3 regions of the Priestia sp. 3CA3 genome follow, and region 1 is predicted to be linked to each of the others. Evidence: riboswitches for the same ligand, from Rfam matches in the RefSeq annotation. Region 1 holds a riboswitch; each other region holds the start of a gene.

Region 1 (5,722 bases):
TTAGTGTATGCAACAGCTTGGCAAAATGTTTAGGACAGGGGTGCGGATTTTTCCAATGAGAAAAACCTTCAAATTTCGCCAAAAAAAGTGAATCATATTTTTGTTTCTTTCGTTATATATAGTAAGAGATTTTTTTACTATAAAAAAGGAGGGGCTTTAATGCGCCGACATTCCAAATTGCCCATTGTTCTTGTTTTTGCCTTCTTTTTATTCATCGCAACTGTTTTGTGCGTAACCTCTTATATGTCTTGAACGTATAAATAATATAAAAAAATCGCCTCATCGAAGGCGATTTTTCTATCCTAGCATTATATCTTCGTTTGGATAGCGAACGGCTTCACGCTTTTGCTTAGATAATGAAAACGCAAGCGTTAATGGCCCCACTTTTCCTAAAAACATGATAAAGATAATAATCACGCGTCCAAAGTACGAAAGTTCAGGAGTCGCTCCCATCGATAAACCTACTGTTCCAAACGCAGAAACAACTTCAAACATAATTTTTACAAACGGCAGGTTTTCCGAAATATTTAACAGGAAGATGGCCCCAAACACAAACATAATTGAAATCATCGTAATGGCTAGTGCCTTAAACACATGAAGAGGAAGAAGTCGTCTCTTTAGCAGCACAATATCTTCCCTGCTTCGTAAAAATGCCCATACAGAAAAGACAATCACCACAAACGTCGTGAGTTTGATACCCCCTCCTGTTGACGCACTCCCTGCACCAATGAACATCAATAAAACCATTAAAAACACCGTTGCGTCATGCAAATGAGCTAAATCAATTGTATTAAAGCCAGCGGTTCTTGTTGTTACCGCTTGAAAATAAGAAGCCCATACTTTGTCTCCTAATGATAAATTTCCGAGCGTATGCGAATTGCCGTACTCTAAGAAAAAAATAAAAAGCATGGCAATCACGTTAATGGCGAACGTGCTGATAATCATAATTTTTGAATGCAGCGTTAGTTTTTTATACGATTTTTTCACCCACATATCAGCAAGGACGGTAAACCCTAACCCACCAATAATAAAGAGAAAAGAAATCGTGATGTTAATAATAGGATCTCCTACATACTGAACTAAGTTATCAGACAGCAGTCCGAACCCTGCGTTATTAAAAGCCGAAATCGAATGAAACAAGCTAAAGAACAGCCCCTTAGACCATCCGAATTCCGGAACCCAGCGTATCGCTAAAAAGAGCAGTGCAACAAACTCAATTAAAAATGAAAAGATGAACAACCTTTTAACTAGCAGCACAACTCCACCGACGCTCGTCTGATTTAATGCCTGCTGAACGAGCATACGCTCTTTAAATCCAATTTTTTTACCTAGCATCATAAAAATCAGCACGGCAAATGACATAATGCCGAGACCGCCTATTTGAATTAACAGCATAATAATCGTTTGACCGATGACGGTAAAACGCGTACCTGTATCTACGACGGCTAAGCCGGTCACTGTCATAGCGGAAGTAGATGTAAAAAGGGCGTCTACCCACCGGATTGGCTCAGTAGTAGAAAAAGGCATCATCAATAGAAGAGCACCAATAATAATTCCTCCGCCAAAAATGGAAACAAGCAGCTGCGGAGGAGTTAGTTTAATGATTTGTTTTTTCATGAGTTAAACTCCTTCTTCTTCAAAACGGTTCAAATCGCGATTATGTCCGATAACAATCAGCATATCTCCTTGTTCAATTATTTCATGCGCGGTAGGCGAAATCACCATTTCCCCGTCTTTTCGCTGAAAGCCGATAATATTGCAGCCGTACTTGGCACGAATGTTCAAATCAAACAGCGTTTTATTATGAAGCTTTTTAGAAGCGACAATTTCGACAATACTATAATCCTTTGACAGTTCAATGTAATCAATGATCTTTTCTGACACCACGTGATGAGCAATCCGCTTCGCAATATCGCGCTCAGGATGAATGACTTTGTCCGCTCCTATTTTCTCCAGCACTTTTTGATGATACATATTCACCGCTTTTACCCATACTTGCTTAACGCCCATATCTTTTAAAAGCATCGTTGCAAGCACGCTTGCTTCAATATCGTCTCCAAACGAAATAAGAGCATGATCAACGTTACGAATGCCTAGCCCTTTTAAGCTAGCTTCATCAATTGCGTTCGCTTGCACGACATATGTAGCTGAGTTGCTATATTTCTTTACTACCTCCTGATTGCGGTCAATAGCGAGCACATCCACATCCAAATTAGCAAACTCTTCAACCAAACTGCCTCCAAAACGACCTAATCCCAATACAGCAAACTGTTTTTTCATAATGTATTTATTCCTTTCTTCAACTGCTGTGTGTTCTCTTAGCTTATACTTTTTCTAAAAAATTACATGTTTTTCTTAAAAAAAGCGCAAAAAAACACAGGAAGGCTCCTGTGTTTTTTCACACTCTTCCCCCTCAAAACGCTTGCGAAGTTAGCTGTCGGGTTCGGGTTTTAAGAGTAACCCTACCTTTTTAAGGATTCACCCCGGAGCACAATATGTGCGTAAATAATGGGTCCTCCGCTCCGTAATGGATTAAGCGATTTTTATTCAAATGTCTATGATCTATTTTTTAGAATAATCGATTCGATTCATGATACGTTTCACTTCACGAAAGCTATCTTACTCCTGTGGATTTTGTCTGTCAAGATATTTTTAGGGAAGACATCACTTGCGCTGCAAACTGCAAAAATCATATAAATCTAAACTGACAATCAGTTTGTGAAATTGATCAAACAAATTAATAACGGCCAAAAGCTCTAATAGCTGCGTATCACTGTAAAATTTCTTTAATTGATCCATATCAGCATCCGTCAAATCCCTTGGACGCACTCGGTATACATCTATAAATCGAAACAGCAGTCGATCTTTTTCTTCCAGCTCTTTTTCTCTTAACACTTTTTGATTAAGCGTCTTATCGCCTACATATGACATGCTCATACACGTCTCACAGCCGTTAACACCTGCTAGATAAAGCCTGATTTTTTCCTTAGTCTCTCTTTTTACTATATCACTGTTCCAAAGCTTGTCGTATAGCTCATCATACAACCTTTTTACATCTGGAATTAAATTCAGTGCTTTTTCAAAATTTGTTCCCTCTTCGTTTGTTAACAAAACTCTTGCCATTTTTTACTCACTCCTTTTTAATTATTATAGTAAGAAAAATGGAGATTTCAGATAACAAATAAAACATATTATCTGCTGTTACTAATCAAATGAAACATTAATATGAAAGAAGGTTTTCAATTGAAAATTGATGAAATTGATTTATCGATTTTGCAGGCACTGCAGCAAAACAGCCGTCTTTCCTTAAGAGAGCTAGGAAAACAAATTAACCTGTCTCCTCCTTCAGTGGCAGAGCGAGTAAGACAGCTAGAGAGCTTTGGTATTATAAAAGGATATACAATCGATATTGATTATGAAAAGCTGCAGTTGCCCGTCTCGTGTTTTATTGAAGTAACCATGAAAAACGGAGAGCACGAGCGTTTTAAACGATTTATTTCTCAGTATCCCTATGCTTTATTCTGTGAACGCATTGCCGGACAGGCTTGCTTCATTACAAAGCTTCAGCTTCCTCACCTGCACGTACTCGAGCAATTTATTAACGAAATTACACCTTATGCCAAAACGATTTCACACATCGCCCTTTCTCACGTGGAGATGTCTTCTGCATTATTGAGTCATTTAAAAGATGAAAAGTGATTGAAACATACGTTCACCGTACTAACGAAAAGATCCGAACGATTCATCGTTCGGATCTTCTTTCCACTAAACTACTTCTGTCCTAGCCTCTTTTATTCGTCCAAAAGCATAAAAAATAACCCTCCAAAGCTGGAGGGTATAAATTTTCCGAATAATGAAAGTTTTACAACTTCATTCTATCAGGTACCGACATTTCTGTCTACTTAAAAATGTAAAAGAGCTCTCTATTAATAGAAAGCTCTTTTACCTGCTTGTTTTTTGAAAACAATCAATCTATATAAAAGGGAACTACCTAAGGTTGAAAGTCACGTGAAACCTTGGCAGTTGATCCTGGATATACCGGTTGATATGATTCAAAACAAGTTCTTTCATCATTTCTTCTTTGACTTCTGATTCCGTTTTTTTATCTTTTTGTTTTAAAATAAGAATATAATAGACTTTACCCATTTTAATGGGCTTACTACACTCTCCGATGTGCTGTTTTTTTAAAACATCTATAAAAGAGGGAGATAGATTCGAAAGCTTTAGATTATCATCATTCTCTATTTTGCTGATGGTCTGGACATCAGCATATTTTTTTTGAACGTCTTGAAGCGATGTTCCTTTTTGCAGCTCAGCCGCAACGGTCTCAGCATCATGTAAAGTTGTAAAAGTTAGCTGCGAAAAAGATACGCGCGTTACATCATTCTCAATACGTGTATAGTAAGCGTCTAGTTCATCAGACGTAATTTGTTTACGGAAATATTCTTCTAATTTAAACTGATTTATTAGCTGTTTAGTTACATCGCTAGAACGAATGTGCAAGACTTCATAGCCTTGTTTTCTTGTATCTTCGTCATATGAACGTTTGATTTGTTTCCACATATCCTCGACTTTTTTCTGTACCCTGTCACTTGTCTTTAGATGCGAAATTAAGATTTTTTGCATGACAAGCTGCCGCAACAACTCTTTGCGGTAGCTTGTATCATTTAGCGGAGCATCGGGATTTAAGAACCCTTCAACTGCTAAAAAACGATTGAATTCAGCTCCTGTCACCTTTCCTCCTTCATACGCTGCCACTTCTTTAGCAGAAGATAGCTGACTAATTTCTACAGAAGGAAACATCGTGTTTGAATGCTTCCCTCCGCAGCCTGTTAAAAATCCGAACGCTGTTAATACTGCTAGCAGCAGCTTTAACGGTGCTGAACTCATCCATTGTTATCCTGCTGCTCTGAAAGCTTCAGAGAAATAGTTTGTTTTTTTCCATTTCGGTACACGTCTAATTTTACCGTGTCTCCTACTTTGCGTTTTGTGTATAGATATTGACGTAAATCACTGGATGTTTTGACTTCATTTCCATCGATGGCAACAATCACGTCTTTTGATTGTAAACCAGCATCAGAAGCAGAAGAGAATGGTTCAACCGTCGTTACGACAACTCCTTCAGACGTATCGCTTGTTAGGCCTAGCTGATCTTGTTTTGTTGCAGCTGAAAGCTGACCTACATCTTGAAGACCTACCCCCATATATGGACGCGTTATTTTTCCGTTTTTCATCAGCTGTTCAATTGTTGGCTGCACTTCATCACTTGGAAGAGCAAAGCCGATTCCTTCTACATTGTCTTCTGAAATTTTCATACTGTTGATACCAACTACTTCACCGGAAGAATTGATCAAGGCACCGCCGCTGTTTCCTGGATTAATCGCCGCATCCGTTTGAATTGCATCTACGTTCCAATTCTCTGAAATAGGGACAGAGCGTTTTGCTGCGCTCACGATACCTTGTGTGACCGTACGAGAAAATTGTTCACCAAGAGGGTTTCCGATTGCAAGAACCGTTTCACCCGCCACTAAATCTGATGATTTTCCGAACTTCGCCACTTGTTCAACATTTTTGTCGGACATTTCAAGCACCGCTAAATCCGTTAGCGCGTCAGCTCCGACAATTTTAGCTTTTTCTTTTTGTCCGTTTGAAAGTGACACTTCTACTTCGCTTGCGCCGTCAATAACGTGGTTATTAGTCACAACGTAGGCTTTTCCATTTT
Region 2 (5,722 bases), on a different contig from region 1:
TGAGAAAGAATTAATTACAAAATTAAACGTTCCATATCATGCGATTTCAAGCGGGAAGCTGCGTCGATACGTAGATATGGAAAATGTAAAAGATGTATTTCGAGTAGCAAAAGGGGTTGGCGATGCGCGTCGCGTACTGAAAAAACTAAAGCCTTCTCTTGTTTTTTCAAAAGGCGGTTTTGTCACAGTTCCTGTTGTAATGGCTGCTAAATCTTTAAACATTCCCGTGTTCATTCATGAAAGTGATTTAACACCGGGACTGGCAAATAAAATTGCGCAGAAATTTGCCACTAAAATTTTTACTTCTTTTGATGAAGCCGCAAACTACTTTCCAAAAGAAAAAGTGCAGGTTGTTGGTTCACCTATTCGAAAAGAGCTATTTAGCGGAAGCGCAGCGAACGGGGAAAGCTGGCTACGCTTTTATGATAAGCGCCCCATTTTAACGATTATGGGCGGAAGTTTAGGAGCACGCCGTATTAATGAAATCGTTCGAGAGTCTTTGCCTGAACTGCAAAAGAAATTCCAAATTGTACACCTTTGCGGAAAAGGCAATATTGATACAAGCCTTGAAAAAGAGTCAGGATACCGTCAGTTAGAATACGTAAACGAACAGCTTCCTGATGTTCTAGCGGCAACTGATTATGTGATTACACGCGGCGGATCCAATGCCATTTTTGAGTTTTTAGCTCTTCATAAACCGATGATGATTATTCCTTTATCAAAAGCACAGAGTCGCGGAGATCAAATTTTAAATGCACAATCCTTTAAGAAAAAAGGCTACTGTATGGTTGTAGAAGAAGAGCAGTTAACAAAAGAACTGTTTTTGCGTGAAGTAAATGAGCTTCAGCAGCAGGCAAGTACGATGAAGCGTACAATGCGTGAAGCAACAAAAACGGATGCCATTTCAATTCTTGTAAATGAAATTGAGAAAATGAGCTAAAAAAAGCGTTCTTATCTCCTCGATAAGAACGCTTTTTTCTTCTGAAATTATTATTTTAAAATAATGAATAAATATAGAAAAATAAAGCTTTTAAAATTTCAAAAAATGTTGTTGACAGTAAATTTTAACAGGAGTAAGATTACTCTCATGAAACGTTCCACTGTGAAACGCTGAGTCTTTTCTGAAAGAGAAGGAAAGAGCGGAGGACCCAATTATCAGGGGTGAATCTCTTAATTGAGTAGGGTTACTTTCTTGACCCGAACCCGTCAGCTAACTTCGTAAGCGTTAAGAGAGAGGATGGTGTAATCGTGGTCGTTTTCTATAACAGCGGATAGTACGCTCCTTTCAAAATATAGGTGAAAGGAGCGTCAGGATGCATTTATCTAAGCAAATGATTCAAATGATTGAATATCGGGCCATGTGCGATCAGCAATCTTTTGATCTAGCAAACCGCTATTTGTCTACGTTAGCTAATCAAAGTTTTAAACGCAGCAGTAAAAACTATTATTAAGTCTAAAAATTAAATAACAAAGATACGCTTAATCAATTATGAGCGGGGGACCCAATATTTTGTACGTATGTACTAGGGGTGAATCTCTTAACTGAGTAGGGTTACTTCCATAACCCGAATCCGACAGCTAACTCCGTAAGCGTTTTGGGAGTAAAAAATTCGTGTGAATCACGGCTTATTTGTCGTGCATTAAACCGCGGAAGAGAACTCTCTTCTGCGGTTTTTTAGTGGGAAAAATCAGCAGCACGTCTCACGGTTAGCTTTTTTGGACGTGATGCTTTATGAAAAGAAACCGTCACTAAACTTAGAAGCTATCATTTTTGTTAGGAAACAGTTAGGAGGGAGCAACTTGGATATGATCATGCTTGGAACGCTTGTCATATTAACAGCTGCTATGTACGGAATTATTTGCTGGTCGTCTCATGTAGTAGATGAAAGAGAGGAGAAGTGAACGTGTCGTTCATTTTGTTAGGTATTTCAGTTCTCGTTTTAATTTATTTAGTATATGTACTGTTAAATCCAGAACAATTTTAATAAGCGGAGGAATAAAAAGTGGGGATTTTTCTACTATCAGTTGCGCTGCTGCTTGTTTTTGTAGCGCTTATTGCAAAGCCCGTAGGTATTTATATAGCGAATGTGTTTTCAAACGATAAAAACACTAGCTTGATAGGAAAGATAGAAACGGTGATGTTTAAAGCAGCAGGAATTAAAGGGCTTAATCAGACGTGGAAGCAATATGCATTTGCTCTTGTTTTGGCGAATACGTTTATGATTTTTGTGGTGTACCTTATCTTCCGGTTTCAAGAGGTACTGCCGTTTAACCCAAGCCACATCAAAGGAATGGATCCGGCACTTGCTTTTAACACGGCCATTAGTTTTATGACAAATACGAACTTGCAGCACTACAGCGGCGAATCAGGTTTGTCCTATTTCTCGCAGATGGCCGCCATTGTATTTATGATGTTTGCTGCACCAGCAACGGCACTTGCAGTAGCAATCGCTTTTATTCGTGGGCTGGCAGGGAAAGAAATGGGAAACTTTTTTGTTGATTTTGTAAAGTCAATTACGCGTATTTTACTTCCTATCGCTTTTATAACAGGCATTTTATTTATGTTTTTAGGTGTCCCTCAAACGTTAAGCGGAACGGTTACTGCCCATACAATAGAAGGGGCAACACAGCAAATAGCAAGGGGACCAGTTGCTTCTTTTCTTTCAATTAAAGAGCTAGGAAACAACGGAGGGGGATTTTTTGGTGTCAATTCAGCTCATCCATTTGAAAATCCTAACGCGTTGAGCAATGTATTACAAATCGTCCTTATGCTGTTATTGCCAACAGCACTTCCTTTCACATACGGAAAAATGATCGGACAGCGTAAGCAAGGCCGCATCTTATTTGTAGCGATGAGTATGCTGTTTATCGTTATTTTAAGTACAGCGTTCGTAACAGAGTGGGGCGGCAATCCAAGACTTGATGCTTTTCATTTAAATGAAGCGAACGGTTATATGGAAGGGAAAGAAGTCCGTTTTGGTGTCGGCATGTCGACGCTTTACGCCATCGTGACGACAGCAAGTGAAACAGGTGCAGTCAACACCATGCACGATACTCTTACGCCTCTTACCGGGTTGTTAACGCTTGGAAATATGATGTTAAATACCGTATTTGGCGGTGTCGGAGCAGGATTTATGAATGTCATGATGTACGTCATTATCGCCGTATTTTTATCAGGTTTAATGGTTGGAAGAACACCAGAATACGTAGGTAAAAAAATTGAAGGAAAAGAAATGAAGCTAATCGCCGTGACGCTTATTTTGCAACCGCTGCTAATTTTAGGAGGAACAGCTGTAGCACTTACCACTCATTTAGGAATGGAAGGTATATCAAATCCAGGCTTTCACGGGTTAAGTCAGGCACTGTATGAATTTACGTCGTCAGCAGCAAACAATGGATCCGGCTTTGAAGGACTCGGTGATGCAACGCCGTTTTGGAACATTTCTACGGGAATTGTTATGTATATTGGACGCTACTTCGGACTAATTACAATGCTGGCGGTATCGAGCTCACTAGCATCCAAACAGCTTGTTCCCGAAACACCTGGAACATTTAAAACGGATACGTCTTTATTTAGCGGCATTTTAATTGGAACTACCGTTATTGTAGGAGCACTTACGTTTTTCCCAGTGCTTGTGCTTGGGCCGGTTGCTGAGTATTTAACACTGTAATCAAGAAAGCGGAGGATCATAATGAATAAACGGAATTTTGCAAATAATATTGAATTGGATCGCAACAGTCATATTCAAGGTTCTGTAGATACACAAGCTTCATCGATTTTTATTCAATCAGTAAAGCAGGCTTTTATCAAGCTCAGCCCAAGAACGATGATAAAAAACCCTATCATGTTCGTAGTAGAAATCGGGTTTATAATTACGCTTTTTTTAGCCGTTGTTCCGGACCTTTTCGGAGAAAGTACAGTAAGCACAGGGTTTAATGTTGCCGTATCTCTCGTGTTATTTTTCACCATTGTTTTTGCTAATTTTGCAGAAGCATTAGCAGAAGGTCGAGGAAAAGCACAGGCAAACTCATTAAAGCAATCTAAAGGCGATATTACAGCTAATCAGCTTCAAAACGGGCAAATGATACAAGTTCCGGCATCGCAACTAAAAAAAGGAGACATCGTCGTCGTTTCACAAGGCGAAATGATTCCTGGAGATGGAGAAATCATTAAAGGACTGGCGTCTGTTGATGAATCGGCTATTACGGGTGAATCGGCACCTGTTATGAAAGAAGCAGGCGGGGATTTTAACTCTGTAACTGGAGGTACAAGAGTTGTCAGCGATGAAATTACAATTAAAATTACGTGTGAGCAAGGTGAATCGTTTTTAGATAAAATGATTTCGCTTGTTGAAGGAGCAGAGCGTCAAAAAACGCCAAATGAAATTGCGCTAAACACGGTTTTGACAAGTTTGACGATTATTTTTTTACTAGTTGTTGTGACGCTTCCTGTTTTCACAAACTACCTGCACTTTCAGCTCGACACGGCTATTTTAATTTCACTGCTCGTCTGTCTCATTCCGACAACAATTGGAGGCTTATTATCGGCCATTGGAATTGCTGGGATGGACCGAGTAACGCAGTTTAACGTGATTGCCATGTCAGGAAAAGCAGTAGAAGCAGCTGGTGACATCAACACAATTATTTTAGATAAAACCGGTACCATTACGTTTGGAAACCGAATGGCTCATCAGTTAACGACTGTAGAAGGCATAGACGAACGTGAACTTTATAAATGGGCATTTGTTTCTTCGCTTTATGATGAAACACCAGAAGGGCGCTCAGTTGTTGATTTTATTCAAAATCGCATGGGAGTAGAAGATCTTAGAAAAACCGAAGGAACGTTTGTTGAATTTAAAGCTGAAACGCGAATGAGCGGCATTGACTTACAGAATGTGTCTGTACGAAAAGGGGCAGTGGACGCCGTCACGGCATGGGTAGAGTCAAATGGCGGAAAGGTTCCCTCTGATTTACAGCAAAAAGCAAACGAAATTGCAGGAGCTGGTGGCACGCCGCTTGCCGTCGCCGCGGATAATAAAATTTACGGTTTGATTTATTTAAAAGACACGGTAAAACCAGGAATGAAAGAACGCTTTGATGAACTTCGTAAAATGGGTATTAAAACAGTCATGTGTACAGGAGATAATCCGTTAACCGCAGCAACCATTGCAAAAGAAGCGGGAGTAGATGAATTTATTGCGGAATGCAAGCCAGAAGACAAGATTCAAGTTATTAAATACGAACAGCAGCAAGGCAAGCTAGTTGCGATGACAGGTGACGGGACAAACGATGCCCCTGCACTTGCTCAAGCTGACGTTGGTCTAGCGATGAACAGCGGAACTTCAGCTGCTAAAGAAGCAGCAAATATGGTGGATTTAGATTCTGACCCTACTAAAATTATTGAAGTCGTTTCAATTGGAAAACAGCTATTAATGACAAGGGGTGCCTTAACTACATTCAGCATCGCAAACGATATTGCTAAGTATTTCGCGATTATTCCAGCGATGTTTACCTTGGCGATTCCGCAAATGGAGGCTCTTAACGTAATGAAGCTGAATTCACCTCTATCTGCTGTATTGTCAGCGCTTATTTTTAATGCGGTCATTATCCCGCTGTTAATTCCCTTAGCCATGAAGGGAATTGCCTATAAGCCGATGAGTTCTAACGCCCTGCTGCGAAAAAATTTGTTCATTTACGGATTAGGTGGGGTATTAGTTCCATT
Region 3 (5,722 bases), on a different contig from region 1:
TTACTTGGGGGATATGTCGTATAAGTCAGCCCTATTGGATTAAAATGATAGATGACAGTAAAGGGGGATGGAAAAAACATAATGATTTAGTCATTTTTTCACACTAAAGAAAAATAGTCTAGATGATTCATTTTTAGCTAAGGGACCAGAATTTATACTGAACATAGTGACTGCTTTTTAAAATAAATAAAAGCTGATATCGTGTTTTTTGGTTGTAGCATGTAAGCTTTTTATTACAAATTATTAAAGATTCTTATCTTTTTGCAAATACACATTGTATTTCATAGTTTTAACAATTATGATAAAAAAGCAAGTGTCAAAATAGGAAAATAGTTGAGCATGTAAAACGAAGCGATAAGCTTATTAATTTGAAAGAAAGGCAAGGTACATAGCTTTATGTGGGAAATTATTGTAGCAATCATTTTAGGGATTGTAGAAGGTTTAACAGAGTTTGCTCCCGTTTCGTCAACTGGGCATATGATTATTGTGGATGACCTGTGGTTAAATTCAAAAGAATTATTTTCATCTCCAGTAGCTAATACATTTAAGATTGTTATTCAGCTAGGGTCGATCTTAGCAGTAGTTGTTATTTTTAAAGATCGTTTTATTAATTTATTAGGATTGGGAAAAAAACCAGCTGCTGCAATTGGACCGACAAATCGCTTAAATTTAATGCAGGTAATTGTTGGTTTGTTACCCGCAGGAGTGTTAGGACTTTTGTTTGATGATTACATTGATGAACATTTGTTTTCTTTAAATACGGTGCTAATTGGCTTAGTGGTCGGAGCTGTATTAATGATTCTAGCAGATTTGTTTGGACCTAAACGTCCGCGTGTAGAGACGGTGGACCAAATGTCTTATGGACAAGCACTAGGTATAGGACTGTTTCAATGTATTGCTCTTTGGCCAGGTTTTTCTCGTTCAGGCTCAACGATTTCAGGAGGGGTTCTTCTTGGAATGAGCCATAAGGCAGCCGCAGATTTTACATTTATTATGGCAGTGCCAATTATGGCAGGAGCAAGTGGACTTTCATTGGTTAAAAACTGGCAGTATTTCACATCAGATGCACTACCGTTTTTTATTGCTGGTTTTATCAGCGCCTTTATTTTTGCGCTTATATCGATTCGCTTTTTCTTAAAATTAATCAACCGCATTAAATTAGTTCCGTTTGCCATTTATCGAATTATCTTAGCGGCTATTCTATATTTTGTATTTTTATAAAATAAATCAGCGTATTTTATAGCCATTTAAACTTCTGATAAAGACTTAAAAAGCAAGAAAAAGCTATTGCAACATTGCAATAGCTTTTTTGCATAAATATATATTATTGTCTTTTGAAAGCGTTTTATAAACATGGGTATTGACAAAACGTGTCGAAAAATAGTAAATTAATATTTGTGCAGTATAAAGTTAAGTAAAAGTAAGACTTCTGTTTAGTTTTATTGACTGTAAAAAACGTATGACAACGTATAGATCGTTTTAATTTTATAAAAATTGAATAATAAGCTTAATCGTATAGAGCGGGGGAATCATTATCGGCAGTAAAGCTGCCTTGGGGTGAATCCTTACAAAAGGTAGGAAACTCTCAATTCCGAATCCGACAGTTAACCTCGTTTGCTTTATTGAGAGAAAGAGCCCAAAATAGCGTAAGTAAAAGGCTGTTCTTTCTTAAGAATAGTCTTTTTTTGTTTTTTCAGAAAAGTATATACAAATGTCATACATCTTTGGGGAGGTACATCTATGAAAAAAATTCGTTTTGGTTTGGCTACGCAGATTTTTACCGGTTTAATCCTCGGTGTTCTTGTAGGAGTAATTTGGTTTAACGATCCGCGTGTAGTAACATACCTGCAGCCGCTGGGAGACTTGTTCTTAAGATTGATTAAGATGATTGTTATTCCAATTGTTATCTCAAGTTTAGTCGTTGGAGTTGCAGGAGCAGGTAGCGGTAAACAGGTCGGAAAGCTGGGCGTTAAAACCATTCTCTATTTTGAAATTATTACAACTTTCGCAATTGTAATCGGTGTATTGATTGCTAATATTTTTCACCCTGGACAAGGTGTAGACATTCATTCAGCACAGAAGAGTGATATTTCACAATACGTTGAAACATCCGAACAGCAAGAAGGAAAGTCAGTGGCTGAAACGTTCTTACACATTGTTCCGACAAACTTTTTCCAGTCAATTGTTGAAGGGGACATGCTAGCAATTATCTTTTTTACAGTATTGTTCGCACTTGGAGTAGCGGCAATTGGAGAAAGAGGAAAGCCTGTTGTTCAATTCTTTGACGGCGTTTCTCACGCAATGTTTCACGTGGTAAACCTAGTAATGAAAGTGGCTCCGATTGGAGTATTTGCTTTAATTGGTGTAACAGTTTCGAAATTCGGTTTAGAGTCACTTCTTTCATTAGGAAAGCTTGTTATCTTAGTTTACTTAGCGTTAATTTTCTTCCTACTTGTTGTATTAGGAGGAATTGCGAAATGGGCAGGAATTAACATTTTCCACTTATTCCGCTATATGAAAGATGAACTGTTGTTAGCATACAGTACATCTAGTTCTGAGACAGTTCTTCCGCGAATTATGGAAAAACTTGAAAAGATGGGCTGTCCAAAAGCTATCGTATCGTTCGTTGTACCAATTGGTTATACATTTAACCTAGATGGTTCTGTTCTCTATCAAGCGATTGCAGCGTTATTCTTAGCGCAGGTGTATGGTATTGATTTAACGATCGTTCAACAGCTGACGCTCATTCTGGTATTGATGGTTACATCTAAAGGAATGGCTGCGGTGCCAGGAACATCATTTGTTGTATTACTGGCTACTCTTGGAACAATCGGCGTTCCGGCAGAAGGATTAGCCTTCATTGCGGGAGTAGACAGAATCATGGATATGGCACGTACGGTTGTTAACTTAGTAGGAAACACACTAGCAGCAATTGTGATGTCTAAATCTGAAGGCAAATTTGACCCTAAAAAAGGTACAGAGGTCATGAGAGCCGGCTAATTTATAAATTAAAAAGCTACTTATTCTATTCAAAAAATTAGAATAAGTAGCTTTTTTCATAATAATTCCTTTATTATTATGGAAATTGACCCTATAATATGTAACATCAGGTATAAATATATCCAAATTTTATTCTTACATAAAAGCAGTCACTGGTTCCTTTCTTTATCAATAAATATAGAGATAGCTTAGCTAGTTGGGGGATAGTAGAGTATGTGGAAAAAGCGAATATGGGTCATCGCCTCGATAGTAATCGTATGTTTGTTAATCCCTTACAGTTTACCGATTGTGTTTGCTTTATTAACAGCATTAGCGCTTGAGGGTATTGTTCAAAAATTGCATCAATCTTTTAAAATGAAGAGAGTCTACGCAGTGCTTATGACCTTCATTTTATATGTTGTTTCGCTCATACTTATTGGATTTTTTATTGTTCGGACAATCGTTACGCAAGTGGTTGCTCTTTCAAAGATAGCGCCTTCATTTGTAAAAGAAATCTATGAAACCGCGATTTATCCAACTATTATCAAGTGGAAATACTATTCAAACGCTCTTCCTACAGAAGTGATTTCTTCTATCGAGCGCACGCTTGAAAAAACCGTAAATTCATTAGATTCTCTATTAAAAAGTACCGTGGAAATCATCATTAGCTTTGCTGCTACTGTTCCTGGGTTTCTACTAGAGTTTCTTATTTATTTAGTAGCGCTTGTATTTATCAGCCTTGAGCTGCCTGCTATTAAAAATAAAATTAAGTCATTTTTAACAGAAGAAACGAAATATAAGCTACAAGTTGTCATCACTCAGCTTATCCAAGCGGGGGTTGGTTTTATTAAGGCACAAATTATTTTAAGTGTCATGACGTTTGTAATGGCTTATGTAGGGCTTTGGCTATTAGATGTTCCGTATACCGCGCTGCTTAGTTTATTAATTGTAATTGTCGATATCTTACCAATCCTTGGGACAGGCTCGGTGCTCGTTCCATGGGGGATTTTTGCTCTTACGCAAGGACATGACTCATTAGCAATCGGCTTATTTATTCTATTTGGAGTCATTACGGTAGTAAGACGTGTAGTAGAACCAAAAGTATTTTCTACAAATATGGGTATTTCACCTTTGGCTGCATTAGTTAGTTTGTACATTGGATTTAAACTTTTAGGTTTTGTCGGGTTGTTTTTAGGACCAGCTTTAGTTATTTTATACGATGCTCTTCGTAAAGTAGGTATTATTCAAATTAACTTTAAACTATAAAAGCGCTGGATAAAACTAGCGCTTTTTTTTTATTGAAACTTTTGTAGTACGTCATACGTAAAGAGGGAAAGGAAAAAACTATGTCGCGTTGGTTTTTATCTATCAATCGGCTAAATTATAGTTTTGCAGTCTTAGATTTAATGACATGAGGAGGAGAATTTTTGTTAGAGTCGGTTTTACTTTCTTTAATTGAAGCGCTAAAACAGCTCTCTTATTTTGGCGTAATTTTAGCATTAACGTTTGAGTTTGTCCCCGCAGAGCTTGTTTTACCTTTAGTAGGGTATTGGGTGTACCAAGGTGATATGAACTTGTATCTGGCTATCCTTGCAGGTACAGTAGGCGGTGTGTGTGGACCGTTGACTCTTTATGCACTGGGACGTTACGGTGGACGACCGCTAGTTTTAAAATATGGAAAATATTTTTTGGTGAAAGAAAAAGAAATTGACGCTGCCGATCGCTTTTTTAATAAGTACGGCAGCGGGGTCGCTTTTTTTGGACGGTTTATTCCAGGAGTGCGTACGGCTATCTCTTTTCCATGCGGGATGGCAAAAATGAATGTATGGCTGTTTTCTATTTACACATTTGTTGCGATGCTTCCAGTAACGGCTATTTACGTATATTTAGGATATAAGTTAGGGCCTAAGTGGAAAGAGGTGGGTCCGATTGTTTCTCAATACATGCAGCCTATTGGAATCGGAATTGTTGTTTTAATTGCGTTGTTTTTTATCATTAAATATGTGCGGAATAAACAAGTAGGACAGAGCTGATAAATCGAGGAAAAGAGTGAGGATATGTCAGAGCATGAACAATTGAGAATAGAATTGCGAAAAATTGAAAAGTGGGAGAAAGACCAAAAAGGACTTTTTTTCTGGGAGCGGCTGGCTCGCTTGCCTTTTTCAGCTTTAGATAAAGTAACGCCAAAGTTCATTCATCAAAAAATAGAAAAATTATTAGATGAAATTGCTAAGTATGTTGATAATGGAGGCCAGTATTTAGCTAATACGTCTGCCACGCTAGAGAAAGCATCAGCCCAATTACAAGAAAATAAGCAGCTGTCAATAGAGGATGTTCAGCATTTATCTCTGCAGGAAATGGATGAGTTGGCGGAGTATTTTATTGAAGTCCGAAAAAAGAATGCGCAGCTGCAAGGAGCTACAACCGGAGTAGGTGGAATTTTCACACTGGCGATTGATATTCCTTTTGTATTGGGACTTACACTTAAGACACTGCAAGAAGTGGCTGTTTCTTATGGTTACGATCCCACTGAGCAAGAGGAGCGCATTTTTATGGTCAAATGCATGCAGTTTTCATCCTCTGATATTGTAGGAAAGCGTGCGATTTTAGAAGAATTAGCAAGCGGCAATCGAACGCAGAGCTTGCAGCAGCTCCAAGGTTGGAGAGAAGTGTTTCTAACCTATAGAGACAACTTGGGATGGAAAAAGCTATTTCAAATGATTCCTATAGCAGGGATGGTGTT

The links. A riboswitch is a leader RNA that binds a small molecule or an ion and turns the genes downstream of it on or off. The one in region 1 is predicted to bind cyclic di-AMP.
Region 2: it holds a riboswitch for cyclic di-AMP, as region 1 does, so the genes downstream of both, kdpF (K(+)-transporting ATPase subunit F) here and AC1VNJ_RS22780 (potassium channel family protein) in region 1, are expected to answer to the same signal.
Region 3: it holds a riboswitch for cyclic di-AMP, as region 1 does, so the genes downstream of both, AC1VNJ_RS25390 (cation:dicarboxylate symporter family transporter) here and AC1VNJ_RS22780 (potassium channel family protein) in region 1, are expected to answer to the same signal.

The regions. Positions count from the first base shown of each region.
Region 1 covers NZ_JBXENJ010000010.1:117,206-122,927, forward strand. The annotation lists gene AC1VNJ_RS22775 (TrkH family potassium uptake protein) at 298-1,617, opposite strand; gene AC1VNJ_RS22780 (potassium channel family protein) at 1,621-2,280, opposite strand; cyclic di-AMP (ydaO/yuaA leader) riboswitch at 2,405-2,549, opposite strand; gene AC1VNJ_RS22785 (carboxymuconolactone decarboxylase family protein) at 2,665-3,123, opposite strand; gene AC1VNJ_RS22790 (Lrp/AsnC family transcriptional regulator) at 3,244-3,699, shown strand; gene AC1VNJ_RS22795 (peptidyl-prolyl cis-trans isomerase) at 3,988-4,890, opposite strand; gene AC1VNJ_RS22800 (S1C family serine protease) at 4,887-5,722, opposite strand, start outside.
Region 2 covers NZ_JBXENJ010000002.1:295,028-300,749, reverse strand. The annotation lists gene AC1VNJ_RS06350 (undecaprenyldiphospho-muramoylpentapeptide beta-N-acetylglucosaminyltransferase) at 1-940, shown strand, start outside; cyclic di-AMP (ydaO/yuaA leader) riboswitch at 1,099-1,241, shown strand; gene AC1VNJ_RS06345 (hypothetical protein) at 1,314-1,451, shown strand; cyclic di-AMP (ydaO/yuaA leader) riboswitch at 1,467-1,607, shown strand; gene kdpF (K(+)-transporting ATPase subunit F) at 1,899-1,985, shown strand; gene kdpA (potassium-transporting ATPase subunit KdpA) at 2,010-3,671, shown strand; gene kdpB (potassium-transporting ATPase subunit KdpB) at 3,693-5,722, shown strand, end outside.
Region 3 covers NZ_JBXENJ010000019.1:18,009-23,730, forward strand. The annotation lists gene AC1VNJ_RS25385 (undecaprenyl-diphosphate phosphatase) at 397-1,221, shown strand; cyclic di-AMP (ydaO/yuaA leader) riboswitch at 1,495-1,634, shown strand; gene AC1VNJ_RS25390 (cation:dicarboxylate symporter family transporter) at 1,741-3,000, shown strand; gene ytvI (sporulation integral membrane protein YtvI) at 3,214-4,245, shown strand; gene AC1VNJ_RS25400 (DedA family protein) at 4,407-5,012, shown strand; gene AC1VNJ_RS25405 (EcsC family protein) at 5,037-5,722, shown strand, end outside.